3 regions of the Halomonas sp. 18071143 genome follow, and region 3 is predicted to be linked to each of the others. Evidence: predicted binding sites of a transcription regulator. Region 3 holds the regulator's gene; each other region holds the start of a gene.
What was found. Region 3 encodes LexA, which represses DNA repair genes until DNA is damaged. Its sites were predicted from a motif close to TACTGTNTANNTANACAGTA; they were not measured.
Positions count from the first base shown of each region.

Region 1: the regulator LexA is predicted to act here: its motif matches at 3,086-3,105, upstream of uvrD (DNA helicase II).
Region 2: the regulator LexA is predicted to act here: its motif matches at 3,492-3,511, upstream of recN (DNA repair protein RecN).

Region 1 covers NZ_CP078120.1:3,744,257-3,749,386, reverse strand. Annotated here, with positions in the region: gene KVY02_RS17605 (TRAP transporter substrate-binding protein) at 1-710, opposite strand, end outside; gene uvrD (DNA helicase II) at 836-3,034, opposite strand; gene hexR (transcriptional regulator HexR) at 3,150-4,004, opposite strand; gene KVY02_RS17590 (PA3496 family putative envelope integrity protein) at 4,258-4,476, shown strand; gene KVY02_RS17585 (sodium-dependent transporter) at 4,571-5,130, opposite strand, start outside.
Region 2 covers NZ_CP078120.1:386,006-391,135, reverse strand. Annotated here, with positions in the region: gene dnaJ (molecular chaperone DnaJ) at 1-533, opposite strand, end outside; gene dnaK (molecular chaperone DnaK) at 643-2,577, opposite strand; gene grpE (nucleotide exchange factor GrpE) at 2,729-3,358, opposite strand; gene recN (DNA repair protein RecN) at 3,559-5,130, shown strand, end outside.
Region 3 covers NZ_CP078120.1:2,010,799-2,015,928, forward strand. Annotated here, with positions in the region: gene KVY02_RS09335 (hypoxanthine-guanine phosphoribosyltransferase) at 1-531, opposite strand, end outside; gene nagZ (beta-N-acetylhexosaminidase) at 562-1,581, opposite strand; gene KVY02_RS09345 (L,D-transpeptidase) at 1,658-2,173, opposite strand; gene KVY02_RS09350 (TetR/AcrR family transcriptional regulator) at 2,151-2,837, opposite strand; gene lexA (transcriptional repressor LexA) at 3,062-3,739, shown strand; gene KVY02_RS09360 (energy-coupling factor ABC transporter permease) at 3,774-4,445, opposite strand; gene purU (formyltetrahydrofolate deformylase) at 4,469-5,130, opposite strand, start outside.

The DNA of each region.
Region 1 (5,130 bases), 1.7 Mb from region 3:
ACCGACGTGTAGTAGTAGTCGGCCACCTGATGCAGGCCGAAGGCCATGTCGTTGTAGGGGCCTACCCAGTCGGCGGCATCCAGAACACCGGTTTGCAGCGAAGTGAAGATTTCGGAGCCTGGCATGTTCACGGTGGTGACACCGATACCGTTCATGGCTTCACCGGCCAGGCCCGGCAGGCGCAGGCGAATGCCCTGCATGTCGGCCAGCGAATTGATCTCTTTCTTGAACCAGCCCGCCATCTGAGTGCCGGTGTTGCCGACGGCAAAAGGCTTCAGGTTGTGGTTGGCGTAGATCTCGTCCCACAGCTCCTGACCGCCGCCATGGTACAGCCAGGCGTTCATTTCGGTGGTGTTCATGCCAAACGGCACTGCCGTGAAGAACTGCGAGGCGGCCACTTTGCCACGCCAGTAGTAAGAGGCGGAGTGGCCCATTTCGGCGGTGCCGGCGGCGACGGCATCGAAGACTTCCAGCGCAGGCACCAGCTCGCCCGCGCCATGGACCCGAATACGCATACGGCCGTTGGACAGCTCTTCCACGCGGCGAGCAAAGTCATTGGCGCCGGTGCCCAGAGCCGGGAAATTCTTGGGCCATGAAGTCACCATGTCCCAGGTATAGGTTTCATTGGCGCTGGCAGTCGATACGAACGGTGCAGCAGCGACACCGGCGGCACCCAGGCCGGCGGTTTTCAGGAATTGACGGCGTTGCATGGCGGGCATGACTCCGAAATTATTGGAAGTTTTTTATAAGCGCAGTGAGCGCAGTGTCCGCCTGCCAGTATGCGCCAAGCAGGTTTTATTGGGCAAGTGCTCACGCCTGCTGGCGGGTCAACGGGTTACAGGGGGGAGAGCTTGGCAAACCCGAGTACCAGCCACTTCACGCCTTCGCCGTCAAAGCTCACCTGAACCCGCGCCCGAGCGCCTTCGCCTTCGGCGTTCAGAATGATGCCTTCGCCGAACACCGGGTGGCCCACCCGCTGGCCGACATGCAGGGCAGGCAGGTCGCCGTCGCTTTCGATGCTGGATTGGGCAAAGCTGGGCCGTGAAGCGGTCACGGGGCGCGAGACATGGCCGCGCAGACGCACTTCTTCCAGCAGATGAGGCGGTAGCTCACGGAGAAACCGGGAGGGGCGGGGAAACACCTCTTTGCCGTGCAGGCGGCGAGTCTCGGCGTGGGTCAGGTAGAGCTTCTGCATGGCGCGCGTCACGCCCACGTAGCACAGGCGGCGCTCCTCCTCCAGGCGGCCTGGCTCCTCCACGGACATCTTGTGGGGAAACAGCCCCTCTTCCACCCCGGCAATGAACACCACCGGGAACTCCAGCCCCTTGGCCGAGTGCAGGGTCATCAGCTGCACGCTGTCTTCGAACTCCTCGGCTTCATGGTCGCCTGCGTTGAGGGCGGCTTCCGAAAGGAAGGCTTCCAGCGCGGCCATGCCTTCTCCGGCTTCCGGTGTCTCGAAGGCATCGCCATGGGTAAAGGCCCGGGCCGCGTTGACCAGCTCTTCCAGGTTCTCGACCCGGGCCTGGCCTTTTTCACCGCGCTCGCTTTGATGGTGCTCGATCAGCCCGGTGCGTGCCGTGACGTGGTCGATGATCTCGTGGAGCGGCAGCCCCGAGGTGTCGTTGTCCAGCTGCTCGATCAGGTTGGTAAAGGCCTGCACGGCGTTGCCTGCGCGGCCTTTCAAGGTGCCGTCCTGGATCGCATCGTGCAGCGCTTGCCACAGCGATACGCTCTGCTCCCGGGCGTGATGGCGGACGATTTCCACGGTGCGCGTGCCGATGCCTCGGGTGGGCACATTGATGACGCGCTCCAGGGAGGCATCGTCATCACGGTTGAGCAGCAAGCGCAGGTAGGCCAGGGCGTTCTTGATTTCCAGCCGCTCATAAAAGCGGTGGCCGCCATAGATACGATAGGGCATGCCCTGGCGAATCAGCGTCTCTTCCAGCAGGCGCGACTGGGCGTTGGAACGGTAGAGGATGGCCACGTCCCGGCGGTTGAAGCCTTCGTTGACCTTCTCCTTGATGGTATCGACGATATAGCGGGCCTCTTCGAGGTCGTTGAACCCCGCATACACCGAGATAGGCTCGCCTTCGGCGCCATCGGTCCATAGGTTCTTGCCGAGACGCTCGCTGTTGTGGCTGATCAGCGTATTGGCCGCTTCCAGAATCGCGCTGGTAGAGCGATAGTTCTGCTCCAGGCGCACGGTATGAGTGTTGGGAAACTCTTCTTCGAAGCGACGAATGTTCTCGACCTTGGCGCCCCGCCAGCCGTAAATGGACTGGTCGTCATCGCCCACGGCGGTCATCGGGGTCTGCTGGCCGGTGAGCAGCTTGAGCCAGGCGTACTGCAGGGTATTGGTATCCTGAAACTCGTCCACCAGCACATGGCCAAAGCGCTCGCGATAGTGGTTCAGCAACGGCGGGTTGTCGCGCAACAGCTCCAGGCTGCGCAGCAGCAGCTCACCGAAATCCACCAGCCCGCCTCGCTCGCAGGTGAACTGGTAGCGCTCGTAGAGCTCGACCATCTGGGCGAGGTACGCATCGCCATTGACGTTCACCTGATGGGGTCGCAGGCCCTCTTCCTTGCAACCAGAAATGAACCCCTGCACCTGGCGTGGCGGGAAGCGCTCATCGTCAATCGAGTAATCTTTCAGCAGCCGCTTGATCAGCCGCAGCTGGTCATCGGAGTCGATGATCTGAAAGTGCTGGGGCAGGCGGGCATCCTGCCAATGGGTGCGCAGCAGCCGGTGCGAGATCGAGTGAAAGGTACCCACCCAGACATGGCGCATGGAGATGCCCAGCAAGGCTTCCAGACGCGTGCGCATCTCGCGGGCTGCCTTGTTGGTAAACGTGACGGCCAGCAGGGCATAAGGGGAAAGCCCTTCGGCCTGCATCAGCCAGGCAATGCGGTGGACCAGCACACGCGTTTTGCCGGAACCGGCGCCGGCCAGTACCAGAAGGTTGCCCTGGGGCGCACTGACGGCTTCCCGCTGGGCCGGGTTGAGATGATCGAGTATCGCCGTGACGTCGTCCATATAAGCCGCTGCCGGTTCAAAAAAGGGGCGACCAGTCTAGCACAGCCAGCACACTGGCTGTGCATACAGCGTGTCTTCAGGACGCTGGCTCAGGGCTCTTTCTCAGAACCGTTGCTCAGGACTCTTCCGGGTAACGCAGCGTGGTCAGGCTCTTCTTCACCGCTTTCAGCTGCTCGGCCAGCTTGGGGCCCCGGGTCTTGGCCACACCCACCGCCAGCACATCGATCAGCACCAGGTGGGCAATACGCGAGCTGAGCGGGGTGTAGATCTCGGTGTCTTCGTGCACGTCGATAAACAGCGGCAGGCTGACCTCCTGGGCCAGCGGCGATTCGCTGGGGCACAGGCCGATCACGGTAGCGCCTGCTTCGCGGGCCAGGCGAACGCTGGCTACTAGCGCCCGGGTACGGCCTGTCTGCGAGATGGCGACCACCACGTCGCCCTCCTGCAGGGTCACCGCCGACATGTTCTGCATGTGCGGGTCGGCGTAGGCAGAGGTCGAGATCTGCAGGCGGAAAAACTTGTGCTGGGCATCGAAGGCCACCGCGCCGGAGGCGCCAAAGCCGTAGAACTCGACGCGATTGGCCATGGCCAGTGCATTGACGGCCTTGCCCAGCGCATCGTTATCGAGCCGGTCGCGCACCGACAGCAGCGTGCCCACGGTGGAGTCGAAAATGCTGTGGGAGAATTCGGCCACCGAGTCGCTGTCGTTCATCGAGAACTGCGCGAACTGGCTTCCGCTGGCCAGCATCTGGGCCAGCTGCAGCTTGAAATCCTGAAAGCCGTTGCAGCCCAGCGCACGGCAGAAGCGCACCACCGTGGGCTCGCTCACCTTTGCTTCGGTGGCCAGGTCCACGATGCGCATGTGAATGACTTCATCGGGGTTGCGCAGCACGAACCGCGCGACCTTTTGTTCGGAGCGACGGAAATGCTCCATGCGGCGTCTCATTTCATCGAACAGGGCGCGGCTCACGTTCAGCTCCTTAAATTCTTGATCGTGCTTGTGCGGCCATGAATAGGCCACAGTATGCCTGAGTGTTGCATCGGGGGCAGCGTCCTTCATGAGAGTACTGCCGTTTAAAAGGCGTTAACCCATTTCTTCAAGAATCGTCATCATTTTGTCAAGTAGGTTATAGTAAGAAGTGACGTGCCGCACTGCATCATTTAAAAATCAGTCGTCACGGATGCAGGTGGACGTAGGCAACTCACCTGGAGGAGCGTCGATTATGAGAAACGTCGAACGAATGACCTCGGTAAAAAGCGAATTGCTCGACATATTCATGAGTATGGAGGTCGATGAGCATGCCCAACGTCGGCGCAGCGCCGCCCAACGTAGCCTGAGAGCGCGTCGGGGCATCGAGCTGCACCGGGAATTCCAGAAGCTGTCACGGGATATCGCTCCCTTGCCAGACGATGACGACCCGCAAGAGAGCGAACTGCACTAGCCAGCCGAAGAAGAGGCTGGTGAAGGAAGGCGAGAAAGCGTTACGCCACGGTAACGCCCTCTCTATTGGGTAAGCTTGCCGACCCAGCGGCGAGTTAGAACAGGCCTGCCAGGAAAACCACCGTGACCCCGATGGGGGCGACGTATTTGGCCAGCAGGTTCCACAGGCTGTAGTCGTAGACATCCAGCCTCAGTTCCTTGCGCGCTTCTTCTTTATCCAGGCAGAAGGCGAAGAATACGATCGCGCCCAAGCCGGTCAATGGCAGCAGGATCTTGCTGGTGAAGGTATCCAGCAGGTCGAAGATGTTCAGCCCAAAGAACAGCACGTCTGCCCATACGTTGAACGACAGCAGCGCCGCGACACCCAGTGCCCATACCGCCACTCCGCTCACCAATGTGGCCACGATGCGTGGCATCGACGTGCGCTCTTCCAGAGTTTCCACCACCGGTTCCAGCAGTGAAATGGCCGACGTCAGGGCGGCAAAGGTCAGCAGCAGGAAGAACATCAGGCCCAGAATGGTGCCGCCGGTCATGTTGCCAAACGCCAGGGGCAGGGTGACAAAGATCAGGCCGGGGCCTTCGCCAGCACTCAGGCCGTTGGCAAAGACGATGGGGAAGATGGCCAGGCCCGCAAGCAGGGCGATGGCGGTATCCA
Region 2 (5,130 bases), 1.6 Mb from region 3:
CGTACCTGGCCATGGCCGTGGCACGTGGGGCAGGTTTCCTTGGAGGAACCTGGCTCGGCACCGTCACCGTCACAGCGGTCACATTCGATATGGCGCGGAACGCGAATATCCACCGTGGTACCGGCCACGGCGCTTTCGAGGTCCAGCTCCAGGTTGTAGCGCAGGTCGGACCCTCGCGCAGGCGCATTGGGGCCCCGCCGACGGCCACCGCCACCCCCGAAGATGTCGCCAAACACATCGCCAAAAATATCGCCAAAATCACCGGCTCCGCCGCCGAAGCCGCCGCCACCAAAGCCACCGCCCTGGCCATCCACACCGGCATGACCAAACTGGTCATAGGCGGCGCGCTTTTCGCCGTCGCTCAAGACTTCGTAGGCTTCTGACACCTCGCGGAATTTTTCCGCTGCGGTGTTATCGTCCGGGTTTCGATCAGGGTGGAATTTTTGCGCCAGACGGCGATAGGCCTTTTTGATCTCTTTCTGATCGGCCCCTTTTTCGACACCCAGGACTTCGTAATAATCGCGCTTGGACATGGGTCCTACGCCTCCTGGTTAGCTACGCACTATTGGCGTCTCGGCCGCGGAAACAGCAACGCGGGAGTTGCCTCCCGCGTCACCGCTTTCCTTGGCAGAAAGAGGTGGGTTACTGCTTCTTCTGCTCGTCGTTGACTTCTTCGTACTCGGCGTCAACCACGTCGTCGTCCTGCTTGGCGTTGGTGCTTTCCGCGCCTTCTGCGCCTGCCTGCTGGGCAGCGTCTGCCTGCTCGGCGTACATCTTCTGCGCCAGCTGGCCAGAGGCTTCGGTCAGCGCATCCAGTTTCTTCTGGATGTTGTCCTGGTCATCGGTCTTGACCGCTTCTTCCAGTTCGGCGATGGCCGTTTCGATGGCTTGTTTCTCGTCATCGGTGGCCTTGTCGCCCGCTTCCTGCACAGTCTTGCGGGTGGCGTGAATCATGCCGTCCGCCTGGTTGCGCAGTTGCACCAGCGCTTCGAACTTCTTGTCTTCGTCGGCGTGGGCTTCGGCGTCGCGAACCATCTGCTCGATCTCTTCGTCCGTCAGGCCGCTGGACGCCTTGATCACGATGGACTGCTCTTTGCCCGTCGCCTTGTCCTTGGCCGATACGTTCAGGATACCGTTGGCATCCAGATCGAAGGCCACTTCGATTTGCGGTACGCCACGCGGTGCCGGCGGAATGTCGGAGAGGTCGAAACGACCCAGCGACTTGTTCTGCGACACTTGCTTACGCTCGCCCTGCACGACGTGAATGGTCACCGCCGTCTGGTTGTCATCCGCCGTCGAGAAGGTTTGAGTCTTCTTGGTGGGGATGGTGGTGTTCTTGTCGATCAGCGGCGTCATGACGCCACCCATGGTTTCGATACCCAGGGTCAACGGCGTGACGTCCAGCAGCAGAACGTCTTTCACGTCGCCGCCCAGTACGCCACCCTGAATCGCGGCGCCCACGGCGACGGCTTCATCGGGATTGACGTCTTTACGGGCTTCTTTACCGAAGAAGTCTGCCGCTTTTTTCTGAACCATCGGCATGCGGGTCTGGCCACCGACCAGAATCACTTCGTCGATTTCAGACGCGGACAGGCCAGCATCTTTCAGCGCCGTTTTGCACGGCTCGAGAGAGCGCTGCACCAGGTCTTCTACCAGCGACTCCAGCTTGGCACGGGTCACCTTGACGTTCAGGTGTTTCGGGCCTGTGTTGTCTGCCGTGATGTACGGCAGGTTGACGTCGGTCTGCTGAGCGCTGGAAAGCTCGATCTTGGCTTTCTCAGCGGCTTCCTTCAGACGCTGCATGGCCAGGTTGTCGCCCGACAGATCAATGCCGCTGTCGGTTTTAAACTGGTCGACCAGGTAGTTGATCAGCGCCAGGTCGAAATCTTCACCGCCCAGGAAGGTGTCACCGTTGGTGGCCAGTACTTCGAACTGGGTTTCACCGTCAACGTCGGCGACTTCGATGATGGAGATATCGAAGGTACCGCCGCCCAGGTCGTAGACCGCGATGGTCTTGTCACCACGCGACTTGTCCATGCCGTAGGCAAGCGCTGCGGCAGTCGGCTCGTTGATGATGCGCTTGACGTCCAGACCGGCAATACGGCCCGCATCCTTGGTGGCCTGACGCTGGCTGTCGTTGAAGTAGGCCGGTACGGTGATGACCGCTTCGGTCACCGGCTCGCCGAGGTAGTCTTCGGCGGTCTTCTTCATCTTCTTCAGCACTTCGGCGCTGACCTGCGGGGGAGCCATCTTCTTGCCTTTGACTTCTACCCACGCGTCACCGTTGTCGGCTTCGGCAATCTTGTACGGCACCATCTTGATGTCTTTTTGAACGACGTCGTCCTTGAAACGACGACCGATCAGACGCTTGATGGCGTAAAGGGTGTTTTCCGGGTTGGTCACGGCCTGACGCTTGGCCGCCTGACCTACCAGGGTTTCGCCGTCATCGGTGTAGGCAATGATGGAAGGCGTGGTACGACCGCCTTCGGCGTTTTCAATGACTTTAGCGCTGTCACCATCGAGCACGGCTACACAAGAGTTTGTGGTGCCCAGGTCGATACCAATAATGCGTCCCATAGCAAAAACCTCGAATTCGGTTGAAACAAAAAACTAGTGGTTTACGCCGTCAAAACTGTTTAAGGCGTTTGCGAGCATTCTCGCGGGTTGCCCTTTATTTGGGGGCCGGCTGGCGCATTTCAAGGGCTTTTTTCTGCAATGCGTCATCGGATTAACCGGCTTTCTGGCTGACCACCACCATCGCGGGACGCACCAGACGGCCATTCAGGGAGTAGCCCTTCTGCATGACGTCCATTACCGTATTGGGCTCCAGCTCGGGATTGGGCACCATGGCCATGGCTTCATGCATCTGCGGGTCGAAGGGCTCGCCCTGGGGCTCGATGCTTTCGACGCCAAACTTGGCCAGCACGTCCAGCTGCATCTTCAGGGTCATGGAGACGCCTTCGCGATGCACGTCGGAAGCGTCTTGCTGCATGCTTTCCAGGGCTTTCTCCAGGCTGTCCACCACGGGCAGCAGCTCCTTGACGAACTTCTCCAGCGCAAACTTGCGCGCCTTCTCGGCCTCTTGCTCGGCGCGACGGCGCACGTTCTGCGCTTCAGCGGCAGCGCGCAGGGCCTGGTCCTTGGCCTGAGCCAGGCTCTGCTCCAGCTCTTCTACCTGGGCGGCCAGCACGTCGGCTTCAGGGTTACCTATGTCTGCGTCCACCACCGGCTCGTCGTCGATCAGCCCTTCCAGCTCACCTTCTACCAGGCGCTCTTCTGCCGTTGGCTCCGTGACTTCGGCTTCCTGCTCCTGACGCGCCAGCTCTTCATCCAACGGGGTTTGCGGTTCTTTAGCCATGCCTTGCTCCTGAAATACGTAGCGGTGCCGTTGGCGGCCACCTGAGTTGATTCGCGGGATTTAGACCACGGATAAAAGCTATATGGGGGCCATCGAAGCCATCTCAAGAGGGGCATTGAAGTGAGTTATCGACTACTGTATAAAACAACAATTATTGGATAAGTATCCAGCACTCGGGATGCACCGCCTCAGGAGGCCTCATGCTGACACAGCTAGCGATCCAGGATTACGCGATTGTTGACCGCCTTGAACTCGACCTCAGCCGTGGCATGACCGCCATCACGGGGGAAACCGGGGCGGGTAAATCCATACTGCTGGGCGCACTGGGACTCTGCCTGGGCGAGCGCGCCGACGCAGGCAGCGTGCGCCACGGCTGCGAGCGCACCGACCTTTCCGCCCGCTTCGACATTCAACACCTGCCCGCCGCCATCGAGTGGCTGCAGGCCCGGGAACTGCCTACCGACGAGTGCCTGTTACGCCGCGTCGTTACCGCCAGCGGGCGCTCCAAAGCATGGATCAACGGCCACCCGGCCACCATTGCCGACCTGAAATCGCTGGGCGAACAGCTGATTCAAATTCATGGCCAGCACGCCCACCAGGCGCTCATGCGCGAAGAAACCCACCTGGCGCTACTGGATGACTACGCCGGGCTTCGTGAGCGCAGCCAGCAGCTGGCCGAGACTTACCGTGAATGGCGCAATGCCCGTCGTCGGTTGAAAAAGCTCAGTGAAGAGGGCAGCGAGGTAGAGGCCAAGCGCCAGCTGCTGCGCTATCAGGTGGAAGAGCTCGACCAGCTGGGCCTCGCCGAAGGCGAACTGCAAACCCTGGAAGAAGAGCAGCACACGCTGGCCCACGCGGAAGAGACTCTGCGAGAAACCCAGTTTGCCGCCGACTGCTGTGAAAACGATGAGGGCGGTGCGCTGTCGTTGCTGAACCAGGCCTACGCACACTTGAGCGCCCTGCCCGGCAGCGATAAGGGCACGCTGGCCAACACCCTGGCCATGCTCAGCGATGCGCGCATTCAGGTAGAAGAAGCCGCCAGCGAGCTGCAGCGCCTGGCCAGCACCACCGAACTGGACCCCGAGCGACTGGCCTGGGTCGAGGAGCGCATGGGCGACGTGCACCGCATTGCGCGCAAGCACCATGTCGCCCCGGAAGAAATCTGCGCCCTGCATGCCCAGCTACGTCAGGAAGTGGCGCAACTGGAAGCCAGTGACGATGACCTGGAAGCCCTGAGCAGCCAGGTGGCCGACTACCGGGAGCGCTACCGCAGCAATGCCAAGCTGCTCAGTGAAGCTCGCCAAAAGGCGGCGGTGCGGCTAGGCAAGGAAGTTCAGCAGCAGCTGGCCTTTCTGGCCATGGGCAAGGCGCGTTTCGATGTCGACGTTACCCCTCGCGACACGCCCACCCCAGAAGGGCTGGATCACGTCCAGTTCCTGATCAGCGCCAACCCTGGCCAGCCTGCGCGCCCGCTGGCGAAAGTGGCATCCGGCGGTGAACTGTCGCGTATCAGTTTGGCCATTCAGGTCGTGGCGGCCTCGCACTCTACCATTCCCAGCCTGGTCTTCGATGAAGTGGACGTGGGCATTTCCGGTGCGACGGCCGAAATCGTCGGCCAGCTGCTGCGCAAGCTGGGCGAAAACGGCCAGGTGATGACCGTGACCCACCTGCCGCAGGTGGCCGCCCAGGCACATCAGCATCTGCACATCGAAAAACGCGCCAAACGCGATACCACTCTGACCCATATGGCACTGCTGGATGAGCGAGGCCGC
Region 3 (5,130 bases):
CTTGTAGTCCATACCGAAACCAAAGACGTAGCGGTCGGCGACTTCCAGGCTGCAGTAGTCGGCCTTGAGACCGGGCACTGCCTTGCGGTCGTGCTGCTTGTCCACCAGCACGGCGGTGGTCACGCTGGCGGCCTGGGCCTCCTTGCAGTACGCCAGAATGGCCGCCAGAGTGGCGCCTTCATCGAGAATATCGTCGACGATCACCACATGCCGACCCGCCATGGGGATTTCCGGCGAGACCCGCCAGAACAGCTCGCCGCCGCGCAGCTCATTGCGGTAGCGGGTCGCGTGCAGGTAGTCCACTTCCAGGGGAAAGCCCAGCCGCGTCAGCAGATGACCGGTGGTGATCAAACCACCGTTCATGACGCAGTAGAAGACCGGCAACTTATCGCCCAGGTCGCGGGTGATCTCTTCTGCCATACGGTCAAGGGCACGCTCGACCTGCTCCTGTGAAATCAAACAGTCGGCGTTGTCCATCAACTCGCGCATGGAGTCCAGCGACTCCAGCGCCTCTTTATCCAATTTGGACATCGAGCCTCTCCAAAACAGTCTATGGGTCAATTAGCTGGCGTCAGCCACCAGCGCTTCCAGCCTGGCGTGGGTCTTGCGCCAACGGCCCAGCGCGGCCAATGCTTCCAGCTGCGGCCGCGCCCGGCCATAACGCAGCTTGGCGGGTCGCTTGTTGAATACGTCATGACAGGCCTGCACCACTTCCAGCGCCGCCTCACGGTCGTTGCAGATCAGCAGCATGTCGCAGCCCGCCGTCAGGGCAGCCTTGGCGCGCTCGGCGGGGCCACCCGCCTCATGGGCGCCGGCCATGCTCAGGTCATCCGAGAAGATGCACCCTTTGAAGCCCAGCGACTCACGCAACATGCCTAGCCAGCTGGGGGAAAAACCAGCCGGGCGGGAATCGAAGGCAGAGTAGACGATATGGGCGGGCATGACGCCGTTGAGCAGCGTGGCAAGCTGGCTGAAGGGCACCAGATCGTGCTCCTTGATGGCCGAGAGCGGACGTTCATCCACCGGCAGTGCAGTGTGCGAATCAGCCCCCACGCCGCCATGACCGGGAAAGTGCTTACCCACGGCCGCCATTCCCGCTTCGTGCAACCCGTGCACGAAGGCCTGCCCCAGCAAGGCAACGTGCTGAGGGTCTCGGCTGAAGCTGCGGTCACCAATCACGCTGGAAATTCCGCTGTCCACATCCAACACGGGGGCAAAGCTGATGTCCAGGCCGCAGGCGGCCATCTCCATGCCCAGCAGCCAACCGGCATCCTTGGCCAGCGTCAGCCCCACTGCCTGATCCTCGGCGAAGACATCGCCAATGCGTGCCATCGGCGGCATGCGCGTCACGCCTTGCCGGATACGCTGAACCCGCCCACCTTCCTGATCGATGGCCAACAGCAGGTCACCCCGCACCTCGCGGATGCTGTCGCACAGTTCGCGCACTTGGGTGGCGCTTTCCACATTACGGGCAAACAGAATGACACCGCCGACCGCAGGATTCTTCAGCAGGCGCTTGTCTTCCTTGCTCAGAGTCTGGCCTTCCAGGTCGAGCATGACCGGGCCTAAGGGTTGAGTCATCGTACTGGATCCAGGAAAAAGGGCGTCATTCTAGACCACCCGTGTGAGCTTTCAAAATGAGCAACACCATGTCACGTCAATGCAGCCATACCGGCGTGCCAGGCGGCGCCTGCTGAAACAGCCAGAGCAGGTCGGCATTGCGCAGTCGCACGCAGCCATGGGAAACGGCAACGCCCATGGGCTGGTCAGGGGGAGTACCATGCAGGTAGATGTAGCGACGCTGGGAATCGACACGGCCACCGCGATTGATACCGCGCTCCAGGCCACATAGCCACAGTATGCGTGTCAAGATCCAGTCGCGCTCGGGGAAGACGGCTGCCAAACCGGCAGAGTAGATTTCTCCGGTCCAGCGACGACCACGAAAGACCGCATCCTCAGGCAGCCCATCGCCAATGGCTGCCCGCACGTAGTGCCAACCCAGTGGCGTACGGCCACTGCCCTCCTCTTGCCCCACACCGGCCTTGCCCGTGGAAACGGCGCATTCGTGCTTTAGCTCGCTCCCCTGCCACCAGCGCAGGCGTTGGGCCTGGGTGTCGATTTCCATCCAGCCACCTTCAACGGGCGGCAGGTCAGCCAATCTGGGCGTTTGCATGAGGCTTCTCATCCACGGTTGCTGCAGGCGACGGCATTGGCGCGCTCATGGCGGCCACCACGACGGGACGCAGACGCCGAATCAAGTCGCGCACCGTTACCTGCTCCTGATAATCCTTGGCAGCAATATCACGCAGCGCATCCAGCCCCGATAGCGTAAAGATCACCGTGCCCAGCATGAAGTGTAGCCGCCAGAAGCGCTCTGCATCCGGCAGCTCGGGGGTCGCCCGGCGCACCAGCTCGGTGAAGCGCGTGAAAACATCGCCATACTGCTGCTGGATGTAGCGCCGCAAGTGCCCTTGCGCCTGGCTGTAGGCCAGACCCAGCAGCCGCATGAACACTTTCAGGCTGTGGCGCTCGGCAGGCACGGTCAGTACCGTGGTGGCCATGGTTTCCAGCAGCACTTCCAGTGGAATGGGCTGGCCTTCATAGCGCGCTTCCAGCTCATCCAGGGCGGTGTGGAAGCGCTCGGAGAACGGGTCCAGGTAGCGGGCAAACACCGCCTGTATCAGCGCTTTCTTCGACCCGAAGTGATAATTAACGGCGGCAAGGTTGACCCGCGCCTTGCTGGTGATATTGCGCAGTGACGTCTCGGCAAACCCCCGCTCTGCAAAGAGCACTTCTGCCGTATCCAAAATACGTGTGACCGTATCCGACTGGGCCATAGCGCCCTCCCAAAACAGGTGTTTAAAACATGACGGTTGCGTTGGCGAATAGTATGCCATTCTCCCTGATGGCTCAAACGATAATCCCCTGTGTACCGCAGGTTGCGCTACCTGGAACGTATTGCAACTCATCATGTACTGGACAGAGCAACATACTGTATACTTAAACACATACTGATTTTACGGACATGTAGCGACTGTCTTTTCACTGTTTGGAGTCTGATATGTCACGCCCACTCACCGCACGCCAGCAGCATGTATATGATTTTATCGTGAAGACCATGGGCGAGCTTGGCTACCCCCCTACCCGCGCCGAAATCGCCAAGGCGTTGGGCTTTCGCTCACCCAACGCCGCCGAAGAGCATCTGCGCGCCCTGGAGCGCAAAGGCGCCATCCGCATCATCCGCAATACGTCCCGGGGCATTCGCCTGCCCAACCAGGAACCGCTCGACGCCACCCCCCCGGCAGCCGAGCCTGCCAGCGCCGCCAACGATTCCACGCCCAACGGGCTGCCGGTGATTGGTGAAGTCGCTGCGGGCAGCCCCATTCTGGCAGCGGAGCATATCGACCGTTACTGCCCGCTGCCGGCAGAGTACTTCACCCCCAAGGCCGACTACCTGCTGCGGGTACGCGGCCTGTCGATGAAAGACGTGGGTATTCTGGAAGGCGACTTGCTGGCCGTGCATCGTACCGACCGCGTGCGTGACGGTCAGATCGTCGTCGCGCGCCTGGAAGACGAGGTCACGGTCAAGCGTTTTAAACGCCAGGGGCATCACGTCACGCTGCTCGCCGAGAACGAAGACTTCGCCCCCATCGAAATCGACCTGAGAACTCAACAGCTGGATATCGAAGGCGTCGGGGTAGGCGTCATCCGAGGCGGGAACGGCCAGGCCCTGGGCTAAAATACTGGGCCAGGGCACTGGACCAAGCCACCGCCTACTGCATATCGATGTAACGATGGTCGTTGAACGTGGCGACCCAGTGCGGGTGGTAGACCAACAGAATGCTCAGCAGCATGCCGGTGATGAAAGCTTCCGAGGGCATCAACAAGGGTAGAAAGCGGGCATACTCCTGAGCCAGGTAAATCGCTTCAGGATCGATGCCCGCCACCAGAATCAGCCCGACGGCCGCCAGCCCACCCCCTAGCGTCGCCAGCGCAGCACCGAAAAAACCGCAGGCAAACAGAAACACCATCAGGTTGTCCGGCAAGCGGCGATCCACGATACGCCATACCACCCCCGTGATCACGGCAGGCACCAGCCCCGTCACCAGCACGTTGGCCCCCAACAGTTCCCAGGCATTGCGCCCGATCAGCACCATCGCCACGTTGAGCAGCAGGTTGCTGATCAAGGCCAGGGGCACCTTGAACACCAGCGTCATCAGCACCGTAAACACCAGATGCAGAGTTAACCAATCGACCGCCTGGGCCCGCAGCTGCCACATCAGCATCACGGCCAGCGTCGCGGCCATCCAGCGATGCTGCAAACCGGTATCTTCCAGCAGCGGCTGCCAGGGGCGCTGCCACAGCACCCACCCCAGAGCACCTGCCGACACCAGCCAGGTAGCCAGCAGTGCCCAGGTGGCCAGCACGCTTTGTGCAAAGGACATGGCGCCCCTCCCCGGTGGGCGAGTTAGCTGAACACGACGGTCTTGTTACCGTGAATCAATACGCGGTCTTCCAGATGCCAGCGCAAGCCGCGGGCCAGCACGGCTTTTTCCACATCACGGCCAAAGCGAACCAAATCGGTGGGTGTATGGCAGTGGCTGACCCGGTGAATATCCTGCTCGATGATGGGGCCAGCATCCAGTTCTTCGGTCACGTAGTGGCAAGTGGCACCGATCAGCTTGACGCCCCGCTCATAGGCCTGGTGATAGGGCTTTGCCCCCGCAAAGGAAGGCAGGAAACTGTGATGAATATTGATGACGCGTCCGGCATAACGCTCGCACAGTGAAGGCGGCAGAATCTGCATGTACCGCGCCAGCACGACACAGTCAGCCCGGGCAGCATCGATCTGTGCCTGCACCTGCTCGAAAGCCGCCTGCTTGTTGGCCGGGTCCACCGGTACATGATGATAGGGAATGCCATACCACTCGGTGAGCGAGCGCATGTCGTCATGATTGGAGATGACGCCCACAATATCGCAATCCAGCTCGCCAGCCTGCCAGCGATACAGCAGGTCCACCAGGCAGTGGGATTCCCGGGAAACCATCAACACCACGCGGCGGCGCTTCTGGGTGTCTACCAGCGACCACTGCATGTCGAACTCGTCGGCGACGGGCTCGAATGCGGTGC